Regions from separate parts of the Actinacidiphila sp. bgisy160 genome, predicted to be linked through region 1. Evidence: riboswitches for the same ligand, from Rfam matches in the RefSeq annotation. Region 1 holds a riboswitch; the other holds the start of a gene.

The links. Region 1 has a riboswitch for glycine ahead of gcvP (aminomethyl-transferring glycine dehydrogenase). Riboswitches for the same ligand answer to the same signal wherever they lie in the genome.
Region 2: it holds a riboswitch for glycine, as region 1 does, so the genes downstream of both, gcvT (glycine cleavage system aminomethyltransferase GcvT) here and gcvP (aminomethyl-transferring glycine dehydrogenase) in region 1, are expected to answer to the same signal.

The regions. Positions count from the first base shown of each region.
Region 1 covers NZ_JBYIQW010000074.1:14,649-22,273, forward strand. Annotated here, with positions in the region: gene AC3EUJ_RS34025 (glutamate-cysteine ligase family protein) at 1-1,186, opposite strand, end outside; gene AC3EUJ_RS34030 (hypothetical protein) at 1,744-2,334, shown strand; gene AC3EUJ_RS34035 (DUF5999 family protein) at 2,584-2,790, shown strand; gene gcvP (aminomethyl-transferring glycine dehydrogenase) at 2,860-5,745, opposite strand; glycine riboswitch at 5,777-5,900, opposite strand; glycine riboswitch at 5,901-6,005, opposite strand; gene AC3EUJ_RS34045 (PRC-barrel domain-containing protein) at 6,107-6,487, shown strand; gene AC3EUJ_RS34050 (DNA polymerase IV) at 6,400-7,625, opposite strand, start outside.
Region 2 covers NZ_JBYIQW010000008.1:109,133-116,757, forward strand. Annotated here, with positions in the region: gene AC3EUJ_RS10185 (ABC transporter permease) at 1-427, opposite strand, end outside; gene AC3EUJ_RS10190 (DUF885 family protein) at 751-2,262, shown strand; gene AC3EUJ_RS10195 (enhanced serine sensitivity protein SseB C-terminal domain-containing protein) at 2,542-3,327, opposite strand; gene AC3EUJ_RS10200 (enhanced serine sensitivity protein SseB) at 3,405-4,187, opposite strand; gene AC3EUJ_RS10205 (hypothetical protein) at 4,370-5,119, shown strand; gene AC3EUJ_RS10210 (AAA family ATPase) at 5,154-5,789, opposite strand; glycine riboswitch at 6,005-6,106, shown strand; gene gcvT (glycine cleavage system aminomethyltransferase GcvT) at 6,286-7,398, shown strand; gene gcvH (glycine cleavage system protein GcvH) at 7,484-7,625, shown strand, end outside.

The DNA.
Region 1 (7,625 bases):
GCCAGGTCAGCACCGCGTCGATGCCGTACCGGCAGGCGGCGTCGAAGTTCGCCGCGGCCGCGGCGAACGGCAGCCGGCTCCACACCGGGCGCGACGCCTCGGCGAGGGAGCGGACGAGCCCGTAGTAGAAGGCGGTGTTGGCGAGCACGTCGGCGACGGTGGGCCCGGCGGGCATCACCCGGTTCTCGACGCGCAGGTGGGGTACGCCGTCGACCACCGCGTACACCGGGCGGTTCCAGCGGTAGATCGTGCCGTTGTGCAGCGTGAGTTCCTTCAACTGCGGCACCCCGCCCTCGTCGAGGACGTGCAGCGGGTCTTCGTCCTCGCAGATGGGCAGCAGCGAGGGGAAGTAGCGCACGTTCTCGGCGAAGAGGTCGTAGGCGGAGTCGATCCAGCGCTCGCCGAACCACGTCAGCGGGCGCACGCCCTGGGCCCGGTGCTCCTCGGGGCGGGTGTCGGTGGCCTGCTGGAAGAGCGTGGGGCGGGTCTCCCGCCACAGTTCACGGCCGAACAGGAAGGGGGAGTTGGCGCCGAGCGCGACCTGGGGGCCGGCCGCCACCTGCGCGGCGTTCCACACCGCGGCGAAGCGCGCGGGAGTGACCTGGAGATGCATCTGCATCGACGTGCACGCGGCTTCCGGGGCGATCGAGCCGGAGACGCAGGTCAGCCGCTCCACTCCGGAGATGTCCAGGGTGATGTCCTCGCCGCGGGCGGCGAGGATGCGGTCGTTGAGCAGCATGTAGCGGTCGACGCGGGAGAGGTTGGCACCGACCAGGTCCTGCGCGCCGAGGGTGGGCAGGATTCCCACCATCACGATGCGGGCGCCGACCTCGCGGGCCTTTGTCTCGGCATATCCCAGACCCATGCGCAACTCTTCTGCGAGGCGGTCCAGGACCCGGCCGGAAAGCCGGTGCGGCGCGATGTTCACTTCGATGTTGAACTGTGCGAGCTCGGTCTGGAAATCGCGGCTCGCGATGCGCTCGAGGACCTCCTCGTTCATCATGCGCGGCAACCCGTCGCGGTCGGTGAGATTGAGTTCGATCTCCAGCCCCATCAGATTGCGGGGACGGTCGAATCGCTTCTCCTCCAGCAGTCGCTCCAACCCCAGCAGGCACTGCTTCAGCTTCCTGCGGTACCGCTGGCGGTCGGCCAGGTCGAACCCCGTGGCCACGACCTTTTCCCCCATCGGAGGTCCTTCCTCGAGTGGGCCGTGATCACATCATGCCCAGCCCTGAGATCGATAAGGCCCCCGGCGCCGCCCCTGAGCCGCTAAGCTGGCCGCGAGCACCGTCTCGCGGCACATTCCGCGGGCATGGACAGAATTCACATGCCGGCGGCGGTCCTCTCGTGAAAAACACCGACGAGATTCAGCCATCCGCAGTAGCGCGGAAAACGCAGTTCACGGGGTCGGCGGCGGTGCAATTGGGGAGCTATTACCCGTCCAGGGTGACCCGGAACCGCCTTGCCCGTAATATCGCTGACGGCTAGATGAAACACTGCGCGAACACTCCTCGTATATCCTTCGTTCACAGGCAGAGCCTCCGCGACCCGCCGCGCGCCCGCGACGCACCGGCCACGGGAAGGGATCCGCATGCCCACGCTGATTCCGTACGTCGCCGCCCCCGCGCGCCCCGCGGATCCGGACTGTCCCGGCCTGCCGCCGTGTCGTCTGCTCCATCGCTGACAGTGCTGTCCGCACCCCACCGAAGCACCCCCGTGTCTCCTCATGAGAGGCCGCCCACCATGCCGCTGCAGGTAGCCCCAGCCCCCGCTCCCGCCCTGCGGAGCGTTCTCGCCGCCCTGAGTTCCCCGACCGCCGTCCGCGAGGCCCGCACCCCCTCGCTGCGCAACGCCACGGGGCCACTGGTCGCCGAGCACCCGCTCCCCCTGCATGTCCTCGACCCCGTGATCACCGGACCGGGAGGACTGCCCCGGGCGCGCCTGACCGGCTGGCGCTTCCACATCCGCGCCGACGAGAAGGTGGCCGCCGCGGGCGAGACCGTGGACACCCCGGACGGCTGGGCGTTCTCGCACTTCTGCGAGGGCCCCTACCTGGCCTCCACCGAGCGCGCGCTGCGCCAGGCCGACGCACTCACCACCCCGTACCAGCCGCACCTGCTCTCGGTACCGGGTCTCTACATGCTGACGCTGTGGCTGCACGGGGACGTCGCGGCGGACGCGGGCACGGCGCAGCCGGCCCCCTCCGACCTGCTGATCCCGCTGGCGCCGGCCCCACCGGGGATCGCCGCGCACCGTATGCACCGGCTCTCCGACCTGGTGCCGGTGCTGACCCTGCGGCTGGCTCCGCCACCACTGCTCGGCACCACCGCCTGAGGCTCCCGGCTGGGGCCACCCGCGCACGCCTCCGTGACCGTCCGGTCACGGAGGCGTTGCATTGTCCGGGCAACCGCCCGCGAGAGTGAATGCGTCCCCAACCAACGAGGACAGCTCACGCGAAATCCCTGCGGAAATCGCTCAGTAGAGCAACACTGGGACCGACCGACTGAACGGGGGAGCGGCATGACCGAGGTTCCTACCCAAGGCAGCCGTACTTCACACCACTCGCAGCGAAAGACGTCGTCCATGTGCCCGCACCAGCCGCAATGCCCGTCCGCCGGCAGCCCCGACCGCGAGGCCGCCCACATCATGGCCAGCCACCCCGAGCAGGGCTGGAGCCTGCTGTGCAACGGCGTCCTGCTCTTCGAGGACACCGGTGAGCTCCTCCCCGACGGGCAGATCATCGCCCCGCACCGCCCGCTCGGCAGCGAGCACATCGTCACAGCGGCCTGACCGGGCCGGGAACGACACAGGGCCGACCCCGCTTCAGCAGCGGGGCCGACCCTTGCGCGTCAACCGCCCTTACGCGTCGTACTCGTCCAGCGGGGGGCAGGAGCAGACCAGATTGCGGTCACCGAAGGCGCCGTCGATGCGGCGGACCGGCGGCCAGTACTTGTCCGCGGCCGACACACCGGCGGGGAAGACCGCCTCCTCACGGGAGTACGCGTGCTCCCAGTCGCCGCCCAGCGCCGCCGCGGTGTGCGGGGCGTTGCGCAGCGGGTTGTCCTCCTTGGGCCACTCCCCCGAGCCGACCCGATCGATCTCCGCGCGAATCGCGATCATCGTGTCGCAGAAGCGGTCGAGCTCCGCGAGGTTCTCGCTCTCCGTCGGCTCGATCATCAGCGTCCCGGCCACCGGGAACGACATCGTCGGCGCGTGGAAGCCGTAGTCGATCAGGCGCTTGGCGACGTCGTCGACCGTCACGCCCGTCTCCTTGGTCAGCGGGCGCAGGTCGATGATGCACTCGTGCGCGACGAGCCCGCCCGGGCCGGTGTAGAGCACCGGGAAGTGCGGCTCCAGGCGCTTGGCGATGTAGTTCGCGCTGAGCACCGCCACCTGGGTGGCGCGCTTGAGGCCCTCGCCGCCCATGAGCCGCACGTACGCCCAGGAGATCGGCAGGATGCCGGCCGAGCCCCACGGCGCGGCCGAGATCGGGCCGACGCCCGTCTCCGGGCCGGCGGTCGGCTGGAGCGGGTGGTTGGGCAGGTACGGGGCGAGGTGGGAGCGGACCGCGACCGGGCCGACGCCGGGGCCGCCGCCGCCGTGCGGGATGCAGAAGGTCTTGTGCAGGTTCAGGTGCGACACGTCGCCGCCGAAGTGGCCGGGCTTCGCCAGGCCCACCAGGGCGTTGAGGTTCGCGCCGTCCACGTAGACCTGGCCGCCCGCGTCGTGCACCGCGGCGCAGATGTCGCCGATGTGCTCCTCGAAGACACCGTGCGTGGAGGGGTAGGTGACCATGAGCACGGCGAGCTCGTCGCGGTGCTGCTCGATCTTGGCGCGCAGGTCCTCGACGTCGACCTCGCCGTCGCCTGCGGTCTTCACGACGACGACCCTCATGCCGGCCATCACGGCGCTGGCGGCGTTGGTGCCGTGCGCGGAGGACGGGATGAGGCAGACCGTGCGCTGGGAGTCGCCGTTGGCGCGGTGGTAGGCGCGGACGGCCAGCAGGCCGGCGAGCTCACCCTGGGAGCCGGCGTTCGGCTGGAGGCTGACCTTGTCATAGCCGGTGACCTCGGCGAGGCGCTCCTCCAGCTCGCGGATGAGGGTCAGGTAGCCCTCGGCCTGGTCGGCCGGCGCGAAGGGGTGCAGCGCGCCGAACTCGGGCCAGGTGACCGGTTCCATCTCGGTGGTCGCGTTGAGCTTCATGGTGCAGGAGCCCAGCGGGATCATGCCGCGGTCCAGCGCGTAGTCACGGTCGGCGAGGCGGCGCAGGTAGCGCAGCATCGCGGTCTCGGAGCGGTGCTGGTGGAAGACCGGGTGGGTCAGGTAGTCCACGCCGCGGGTCAGACCGGCGGGCAGCGCGTCCTCGGTGGTCGCGTCCAGGGCCTCGAGGTCGCCGGTGACGCCGAAGGCACCCCAGACCGCGTCGAGGTCCGCGCGGCCGGTGGTCTCGTCGCAGGCGATGCCGACCAGGTCGGTGCCGACCTGGCGCAGGTTGACCCCGGCCGCACGGGCGGCGGCCACGACCTCGGCGGCACGGCCGGGCACACGGGCGGTGACGGTGTCGAAGAAGGAGCCGGTGGTCACCTCGACGCCGCCGGCGCGCAGGCCCGCGGCGAGCAGCGCGGCATAGCGGTGGGTGCGGCGCGCGATCTGCGCCAGGCCCTCCGGGCCGTGGTAGACCGCGTACATGCCGGCCATGACGGCGAGCAGCACCTGCGCGGTGCAGATGTTGCTGGTGGCCTTCTCGCGGCGGATGTGCTGCTCGCGGGTCTGCAGCGCCAGGCGGTAGGCCTTGTCGCCGTCGGCGTCGACGGAGACGCCGACCAGGCGGCCGGGCAGGTTGCGGGCGTACGCCTCGCGGACCGCCATGTAACCGGCGTGCGGGCCGCCGAAGCCCATGGGCACGCCGAAGCGCTGGGTGGTGCCGACCGCGATGTCGGCGCCGAGCTCGCCCGGGGAGGTGAGCACGGTCAGGGCCAGCAGGTCGGCCGCGACGGTGACGATCGCGCCCAGCCCGTGGGCCTGCTCTATGACGGGCTTCAGGTCGCGCACGGCGCCGGAGGCGCCCGGGTACTGCAGCAGCACGCCGAAGACACCGCGCTCGGCGATCTCAGCCGGGATGCCCTCGCTGAGGTCGGCGACGACGATCTCGACGCCGGTGGGCTCGGCGCGGGTCTCGATCACGGCGACGGTCTGCGGGAAGGTGTCGGCGTCGATCAGGAAGACGCCGTCCTTGACCTTGCCGACGCGGCGGGCGAGAGCCACCGCCTCGGCGGCCGCGGTGCCCTCGTCGAGCAGCGAGGCACCGGAGGTGGGCAGCCCGGTGAGGTCGGCGACGACCGTCTGGAAGTTCAGCAGGGCCTCCAGGCGGCCCTGGGAGATCTCCGGCTGGTAGGGCGTGTACGCCGTGTACCAGGCGGGGTTCTCCATGACGTTGCGCAGGATGACCGGCGGGGTGAAGGTGCCGTAGTAGCCGAGGCCGATCATGGGCCGCAGCACCTGGTTGCGGTCGGCGAGCGAGCGCAGCTCGGCGAGGACCTCGGGCTCGGTGCGGGCGTCGGACAGCCCGAGCGCCTCGGCGCTCTTGATGGTGTCCGGGACGGCGGCGTCGGTCAGCTCGTCCAGCGAGCCGTAGCCGACCTGCGCGAGCATCTTGGCCTGCGCACCGGCGTCGGGCCCGATGTGGCGCTGCTCGAAGGGGATGCCGCGCTCCAGCTCGGAGAGTGGGATGCGGTTGGCGGTCATCTGCGGAGGCCTCCTGGTCTGGCGCGACACGGCCTCCCCCTCTGTCATCTGAACCTGAGAGCTTCACCGTCCCGCACGTGCCGGGGCGGCTTTCACCGTCGGTGAGGAAGCGGCCGCGCACAGGGTGTGCCGCCCTTCCTGCTTTCCAGAGTGACCTCGCCCATGCGGTACGGATGCCTGAGAGATTCCGGGGAGGGTTTGCTCCTTCGGCGCCGGGCGGGCGGTTCCCCGCGTCGCCAGGACTCTCCCGCAAGGGGTCAGCAGCCGCTGCCAGCGTACCAGCGCGGTCCGGGGACGGGTCATGTGACAGCCGCCACCTTTCATGCCTAAATAGGATTAATCGCGACCAGTTGGAGGGACCGTGCAGACCGGTATCGATCCGCGCAGCCTCATCGGGCGCCGGGCCTTCGACCGCAACGGGATGAAGATCGGGACGGTCGACGAGGTCTACCTCGACGACGCCACCGGAGAGCCCGAATGGGCCGCGGTGCGCACCGGTCTGTTCAGCCGCGACGCGTTCGTGCCGCTGGAACCGAGCGAGTTCACCGGGGAAGAGCTGCGCGTGCCGTTCGACAAGTCACTGATCAAGGACGCCCCGGACTTCGGCGTGGGCCGGCACCTCTCCCCCGAGCAGGAGCTCCAGCTCTACCACCACTACGGCATGAGCGGGCCTTCCCTGTCCGGCCCGGTGCCGGAGCCCCCGCCGGACCGCGACTTCGGCACGCTGGCCGGCGACAGCTGACGCGGGAGCCCCGGCGGGCCCGGTAACACCAGCGGGAGCGGCTCGGACGGCTCCAGCTCCGGGTCGGTCACCGCGAAGGTGCGCACCCGGCCCGGCACCGTCGAGTCCGGTTCCTCGAAGCGGACGGTGACCCTCCCGACGCCGCTGCCCTGCACCCACCCGGCGCCGTACCGGGTGTGCCGTACGTCCTGGCCCGGCACCCACCTCCGCTCGGCCGGCCCGGCTTCGCGGGCTTCCTCCGCGGGCCGCTCCGGCGCCCTCTCGGACGGGCCGGACTCCTCGCCCGCCGTGCTCTCCACCCGTTCCGCCGCCTGGGCGAACAGGTCCTCCTGCGTGTAGTCGGCGAGCCCCGCGACACCGACCCCGAGCAGCCGGACACCGCCGGTGATGTCCACGGCCTCCAGCAGCCGCGCCGCGGTCTCCCGGACCACCGTGAGGTCGTCGGTGGGGGCGCGCAGGGTCTCCGAACGGGTCAGGGTCGTGAAGTCGTACCGCCGTACCTTCAGCACGACGGTGCGTCCCGAGCGGCCCGCGGAGCGCAGCCTGCGCACACAGCGGTCGGCCAGCCGGTCCACCTCGAGCCGGACCCGTACGCGGTCGGTGAGGTCGACGTCGAAGGTGTCCTCGACCGAGACCGACTTGCTCTCGCGGTCCGCGACCACGGGCCGCTCGTCGATCCCCAGGGCCATCCCGTGCACATGGGCACCGTGTGCCTTGCCGAGCAGCCGCACCAGCTCGGCCTCCCCCGCCTCCACGACCTCGCCGACCGTCACGATGCCCGCCCGCCGCAGGTGCTCCGCCGTCGCCGGCCCCACGCCGGGCAGGGTGCGCACCTGCATGGGCGCCAGCAGCTCACGCTCGGTGCCGGGCTCGATGACCACCAGCCCGTCCGGCTTGGCCTGCTCCGAGGCGATCTTGGCGAGCAGCTTGGAGCCCGCGAGACCCACCGAGCCGGTGAGCCCGGTCGCCCGCCGGATGTCCGCCCGCAGCCGCTCCCCCACCGCGCGCGGGTCGTCCCCGATCCCGCCCGCCTCCAGGTCCACGAAGGCCTCGTCCAGACTGAGCGGCTCGACCAGCGGCGACAGCCGCGACAGCAGCTCCATGACGGTGTCGCTGATCTGCCGGTAGACAGCGAAGC
Region 2 (7,625 bases), on a different contig from region 1:
CCATGATGCCGAAGAAGGTGCCGAGGACCACCGCGACGATCGCCGAGAGGAAGGCCACCAGCAGGGAGATCCGCGTCCCGTAGACGATGCGGCTGAAGACGTCGCGGCCGTTGACCGGCTCCACGCCGAGGAGGTAATCCCCGCTGATGCCGCCCCACTTGCCGGTGGGGGTCCCGAAGAGCGGGTCGATCTTGTTCTCGTGGAAGTCGTTCGGCGGGTGACCGAGGGCGCTGACGATGAGGGGGGCGAAGATCGCGACCAGGATGAGGAAGACGACGATCACGCCGCCTGCCAGCGCCACCTTGTCGCGCTTGAGGCGCATCCATGCGATACGCCCGGGCGAGCGGCCCTCGATCGCCTTCGCGGGTATGTCGGCGGCGACGTCGGCGACGGCCGTCTCAGCGGTGTCGTGCAGCGGTGCTGTCATGTCTCCTCGTGCATCCCCCTGCCGGCGGTGGCCGGCTTCGCCTGGCCGTCCGCCCGGGTCGACGGAGCGGACCGACCATGTCGGGCGCAGCTCTTGATGGTGGTGCGGTGGCGCTGGTCTGTGTGTTTGGCTTGTGATGAATCGTTAAGGCGACGTGTGAGGCGCCTTGGTGCGCGAGTCTTCATGGGGCATGGATCACGCGCCAGACCCCACAGGGAAGCGATGCGCAACCGTGATGTGGTGAGCCTTCGCCTGTTATTACCGCAGTGTTACGCGCGTTGACAGATCGCCGCGATGCAACGGGAGTCGCTACCTTCGATCCCATGAATGATCGGCTTCGCTCGGTGTGCGACCTGATGGTCCCCGTGGTCAGGGAGATGGCGGGACTTCACGAGTACGACGGCCAGGTGCAGGATCTGTCGCCCGACGGCGTCCGCCGCGGACTGTCCTCGCTCGCCCACGCCCGGCTCCGCGAACCGGCCCTTCCCGACTCCCACGACGAGCGGCACCTGTCGGTCTTCGAGGACACCCTCAAGGTCCAGTACGGCGAGCTGGAACTGCACCGACGTGACCCATATCCGCATTTGTCCAATCTCGAACTCACCGCGTACGACCGCGAGTACGCGCCCCGCGAGGAGCTCGCCGAGGCCCGCAGGCGCCACCTCCAGCAGTGGCCGGACGCCGTCGACGCGGCCATCGCCTCGCTCGACCGGGTGAGCGCGCCGGTCGCCGGGGCACTCCTCGGGGCGGTCCGCGGCCTGGCCGCCGACCTCGATCCGGACCGTGAGCCGCAGGCCGGCCCCGCGCTCGCCGCGCACGCCAGGCTGGTCGACCACATCGCCCGCGCAGCCGAGACCGGCGACCCCGACCCACGGCTCGGCGGGGCGGCGCTGGCCCTGCTGATGGGCAGTCAAGAAGGCTTGCACGTCGACCTGTCGGCCCTCGCCGACGAGGCCGAGCGCGAGCGGGACCGGCTCACCGCGATCCTCACGGACTCCTGCCGGCGGCTGGACCCGAAGGCCGGCGTGGACGAGCTCATCCCGCGGCTGCTCGCCGACCACCCGGACGCGGACGGGGTCATCCCCGAGGCCGCCCGGCTCACGGACGAGGTCATCGACTTCACCCGGCAGCGGGGGCTCGTGCCCTGGCTCGACGGCGACTGCCTCGTCGGGCCGGCACCGCCGTCGCGCCGCTGGTCGATGGCGATGATGACCTGGGCCGCGCCGGAGGAGGCCGACTCCGCGTCCTGGTACCACGTCACCCCGCCGGAGCCGGACTGGCCGGAGGAGGAACGCGAGGAGTGGCTCTCGGTCTTCAGCCGCACGAGCCTGCCGGCGATCACCGTCCACGAGGTGGCGCCCGGCCATTTCGCCCACGGCCGGGCATTGCGGCACGCAGCCACGCAGGTGCGGCGCGTCCTGCACTCGCTGTCCTTCTGTGAGGGCTGGGCGCACTACGTCGAGGAGGTCTGCCTCGAGGAGGGCTTCCGGGCCCGCGACCCCCGCTTCGCGATCGGTGTGGCCCTGGAGGCGCTCGTGCGCGTCACCCGGCTCGCGTGCGCCATCGGGCTGCACACGGGGGCGATGACGCTGGAGGAGGCCACGCAGCGGTTCATGCGGGACGCCCACCTCGCCCGGGCCGGCGCGGCCTCCGAGGCGCGGCGTGGCACCTTCGACGCGGCGTACGGGCGGTACACCTGGGGCAAACTGGAGATCATGCGGCTTCGTGAGCGCGCCCGGCGCGACTGGGGGCCGGGGTTCTCGCTGCAGCGGTTCCACGGGGCGCTGCTGGAGCTGGGCAGCCCGCCCCTGGGTCTCATCGACGCGGCCCTCTGACCGGGTGGGGCCCTCGCGGGGCGCCTGCGGGTGCGGGAGGGGTGCCCTGCGGGTGCGTGGGCGGGTGCGGGTACGTTGCGCCTGCGGCGGGCCGTCTCCCACCCGCCCGCCACCGCCTGCGTTGCGTGCACGGGGGGCGGCATCGCCCACAGGGGCCACCCGCACCCGCCGACGATGCCGCACGGGTGGGCGGGCGGGAAAAGAGCCCACCGCAGGACAACAACGCGCGAGCCGCCCACGAACCGGCACCGCCGCACCGCGGGGAACCCGCCGCAGGCGTCAGTAGGGCTGTGGGGCCCAGCCGTACGTCGCCCCGGGTGCCCCTGCCACGCCCGGCGCACCGTGGGCGTCGCGGGAGTAGAAGGGTTGCGCGGAGGCCCGCATCCACATGCCGACCGGGTCGTACTCGTCCGTGAGGGCGACCGTGGCGACCGGCAGCCCCTGCGGCACCGCCCCGAGGGCGGACTGCATCATCAGGCGCACCGATTCCGCGGCCTGGGGCCCGGCGTCGTAGAGGTCGACACCGATCGCGAGGTACGGCTCGCCCAGCACGGGCTGGACCCAGGCGCGCCGCAGCGAGCGGACTGCCGGGTTGCGATGGGCCTGCTGGCACAACAGGGCGTAGTACTGGGGGATCTGGAGCGCGGGCTCGCCGATCCGCAGCGGTCCGGCCGGGGAGCGGTCGAGGCCGAGGCAGACACGCCGCAGGTCGAGCCACGGGATGCCGACACCGCCGCCGGGGGCGTGCGGGTTGAGCCACAGGCCCCAGCGGTCGGGGAACAGCGAGGCCGCGATCTCGCGGCCGGACACCACCTCGTGGGCCCGGTTCCAGCCGCTTGCGGCGAACTCCTGCGGTGAGGTCACGCAGGGCGCGTAGCCGTGGCCGGCGACCTCCATGTTGCCGTACTGCGCGTCCGCCCCGCCGGGGGTCCCCTGCCAGAGCAGCATCCACACCTGGCTGTCGGCGAGGGCCCGCAGCACTTCCTCGTAGGCGTCGTACCTACCGGGCGTCACCTGCCGGAGCGCATGCTCCAGCCCCCCGCCCCCTCCCACGCCGGCGCTCACGTGTCCCGCCCTTCCGCGTCTGCCTTGTCCGCGTCGTCTGCTTCGCCGAATGACTCGGGTGTCGTGCCGGACCCAGGTTATGCGCCCGTGCCGACATAGAAGGGTCGCACGCGCTCCAGCATCCAGTCGCCGATGGGGTCCTGCGCGACGTCCAGCAGGACCAGATTGACCTGCCAGGGCAGCGGTACGGCGCCGAGCGCGCGCCCGAGGGCGGCCATGGCGGCGGCCCGGTCCTCCTCCTGCCAGCGGTCGAGTTCGACGCCGACGAAGAGCGTGGCGGGGTCGCCCTCGACGCTGGCCAGCGCGCGGCGGGCGGAGAGCACGACGGGGATCACGGCGAACTCGCCCGCGGCGGCGGCCAGAAAGTCGACCGGCTCCTCGTCCGGCGAGGGTTCCCACAGCCGGACCCGGGCCCCGGTCGGGGTGCCGGGCTCGCGGTCGGTGCGGCACAGCTCCATCACGGCGGCGGGCGGCAGCGGGATACCCACCGCGCCACCGGGGTTGACGGCTATCCCGAGCTGCGGAGGCAGCCCGCGGGCGAACTCGCGTGCGGGGGCGACGGCGAAGCTCATGCCGGAGCCGGCGGCGAGGAACTGCTGTTCGGAGCTGAAGACCGGGACGTAGACGCCGCCCTCGAGTTCGAGGGTCGGCAGGTCGAGGTCGGTGCTGTCGGGGCCGCCGCCGTTCGGCAGCGGGATCCACAACTGCGAGCGCCCGAGCACCTCCAGGACGCGGGCCGTGGCACCCGGGTCGCCGAGTGCCGCGGAGAGCACTTCCTCGAGTTCGTTGGCGGGCCAGCCGCCGGCACCGTGGACCGGCGGGGCGAAGCCGTCCGGTATCCGCTGCCCCGGGATGTTCACTGCGTCTCGCCTCGCAATTTCCTGTGGTGATGCGCTCCGTGGAAACCCTATCCGGCGGCGGGCGGAAGCGACCCCTGATCACACGGCCGTCACGCGAAGCGATCGTCCGGTTGCGAAGCGTGACAACGGCTCCGAAGGTAGGACGAGCAAGGAGAAAACCCTCAACCGGGAGATGTCTCGACATGCGCATCACCAGGATCAACTCCACCCTCATAGCGGCGGCTGTCTGCGCCTCGCTGACGATGGGCCTCACCGGCGGTGTCGCGAGTGCCCACGCCCCCACCCGGAGCACGGCCGTCGAGGTCGAGCACCTCGCCGCCCGCGCGGCGGAGACCGGCGACGCCCAACTCATCGCCAGTCTGGGTGACACGCTGTCCATCGGGGCCAAGCTCACTCAGGAAGCCCAGGTCGAAAGCCCGGACTCGGCGAAGCTGGAGGAACTCCGCAGGGGTCTGGAGGAGGCGAGCCGACAGCTGGCCTCGGTCCTCGACCAGGCTGGTGCGGTGTCTCCCGGCATCACCGACCCGGCGGCCATGGACCCGGGCGCGCCAGAGGCGGGCCTGGACCCAGGCGATCCCGGCCAGTTGGGTGATGTGGGTGATCCAGGCGCCATCGATCAGGTCGGCGGGCCGGGTGACCAGGGCGCCGCGGACGCCGTCGACGACGTCAGGACCGCGCTCACCAGGCTGGGTCAGGACGTCACGGACCTGCTGGCCAAGGTGGTGGCCAAGGACCTCGCGGGCGTGTCGGCCGGTGTCGCCACCGTCGTCGCCGACCTGCAGGCCCTGCTGATGGCGGTGCCGAAGCTGCTCACCGGCGCACTGCCGCTGCCGATTTCGCTGCCGCCACTGCCCCTGAACGACCAGGGGCAGCAGCTGTCGCCCGACGCGCAGTTCGCGCCGCAGGCCCAGCCGGACCCTCAGGGTCAGTAGCGGTTCCACCCCTCACGCGTCGCGGCCCGGCCGCTCAGCCGTCGAAGTCGATGGACTCGAGCTCCCGGGCCGCTTCGCGGTCCAGCAGCACCACCGAGACGCACGCTCCGGGCAGCCGGCCCGCCTCCGCCTCCGCCAGCAGGCGGCGGGAGGCGTTGCGGTGCCGGGCCATGGCGTACCCCGACACCCGGCGGCCGCGTTCGCGCTGGCCGTCCAACGCGGTCCGCACGGGGACGTCCAGCAGCACCAGGTGCATGCCCCGCCCCCGGCGTCGCGCCGCGCGGGCGACCCAGGCGCGCACCCAGCGCAAGGTGCCGCAGTCGTGCAATACGACGCTGTCGCCCGAGCGCAGCGCCCGCCACAGTCCGGCGTAGTGCGCGAGCCGCACCAGGGGCCGGTAGAGGGGGTACGGCAGCAGCCGCGGCAGCCGGGCCTGCCAGCGTTCGCGTACGTCCTGCGAGTCGATGAGGCGGGCGCCGCCCGCCGCGCGGCGCATGAGGGTGCTCTTGCCGCCGCCCGGGAGGCCGGAGACGACCAGGACGTCACCCGCCGGGTAGCGCAGGACGCGCACCGGCCGGCGCCCCCGCCGCAGGTCGAGCAGCCGGCGCGGCCGCACGGCGCGGCCCCCGCGGCGCGCCTCCCCGGCCCGCGCCGTTACCGGCCGGGACACGGCCGGGACCCCGGCCGTCGCATACGCACTCTGCCAACGCACAGTTCGCCCTCCGGGTCAGACATTCAAGAAATGGTAAATCCTGTGTCTTTGCCTACCCAGAGGAACGGCGTCGTTACTACCGGATCGGGACCGGACCGGGACATCCGGGACGCGATCGCGACAACGGCGTACGCCCGTGCAATGATGGCCGCCTCAATCTCATACCGGCCGTTCGAGGCCGCGCGGGAGAGTTTTCCGCACCGCTGCGGCGGGCGGGACGCCGAAGGAGCAAGTCCTCCCTTGAATCTCTCAGGCACAGATACCGCGCGTTCGAGGCACATCTGAAAAGCGGGCGCGCCCTCCCGGTCACGGGGGTGCCGCCCCACCCAAGGTGCAAGCCAGGACTCCTCCACCCGGGGGGTCCAGGTGAACCTCTCAGGTTCCGATGACAGATGGGGAGGACCTGCCCCGTCATCGCCCTACCTGTCCCTTCCTCGCCTTGGGAGCCCGACCGATGAGTGAACCCCGCCGTACCGCACTGGACGCGCTGCACCGCGCCCTCGGCGCCACCATGACCGACTTCGCGGGCTGGGACATGCCGCTGCGGTACGCCAGCGAGCGCGACGAGCACACCGCCGTGCGGACCCGGGCCGGCCTCTTCGACCTGTCCCACATGGGCGAGATCACGGTCACCGGTCCGGCCGCGGGCCAGGCGCTGGACCACGCGCTGGTCGGCCACATCTCGGCGCTGGCGGTGGGCCGCGCCCGCTACACGATGATCTGCGCGCCCGACGGCGGCATCCTCGACGACCTGATCGTCTACCGCCTCGGTGACGAGGAGTACATGGTCGTCGCCAACGCCTCCAACGCCCAGGTCGTCCTCGACGCGCTGACCGAGCGCGCCGCCGGCTTCGACGCCGCCGTCCGCGACGACCGGGACGCCTACGCGCTGCTCGCCGTCCAGGGCCCGCAGTCGTCCGCCATCCTGAAGTCGGTCACCGACGCGGACCTGGACGGGCTCAAGTACTACGCGGGCCTGCCCGGCACGGTGGCCGGCGTCCCCGCGCTGATCGCCCGCACGGGCTACACCGGCGAGGACGGCTTCGAGCTCTTCGTCGCCCCGGCCGACGCGGAGAAGCTGTGGCAGGCCCTGACCGAGGCGGGCGCGGAGGCCGGCCTGGTGCCGTGCGGCCTGTCCTGCCGCGACACGCTGCGCCTGGAGGCGGGCATGCCGCTGTACGGGCACGAGCTGACCACCGCGCTCACGCCCTTCGACGCCGGGCTCGGCCGGGTCGTCAAGTTCGACAAGCCGGGTGACTTCGTGGGCCGTGAGGCGCTGGCCGCGGCCGCCGCCAAGGCCGAGGCCGCGCCGCCGCGCAAGCTGGTCGGCCTGGTCGCCGAGGGCCGCCGGGTCCCCCGAGCGGGCTACCCGGTGGTGGTGGGCGGCGAGGTGGTCGGCGAGGTCACCTCCGGCGCACCGTCCCCGACCCTGGGCAAGCCCATCGCCATGGCGTACGTGGACGCCGGGCACGCCGCGCCGGGCACCTCCGGTGTGGGCGTGGACATCCGCGGTACGCATGAGCCGTACGAGGTGGTGGCCCTGCCGTTCTACAAGCGGCAGCGCTGAGTTCCCGATCACATCGGGCACAGTCGTCCCACCTGTCAAGACAGCCGTTCACCAGCACATACCGTCATCCAGGAGAATTCACGTCATGAGCAACCCCCAGCAGCTGCGGTACAGCAAGGAGCACGAGTGGGTCTCGGCCGCCGACGCGGACGGTGTGTCCTCGGTGGGCATCACCGAGCACGCGGCGAACGCCCTCGGCGACGTCGTCTACGTCCAGCTCCCGGCGG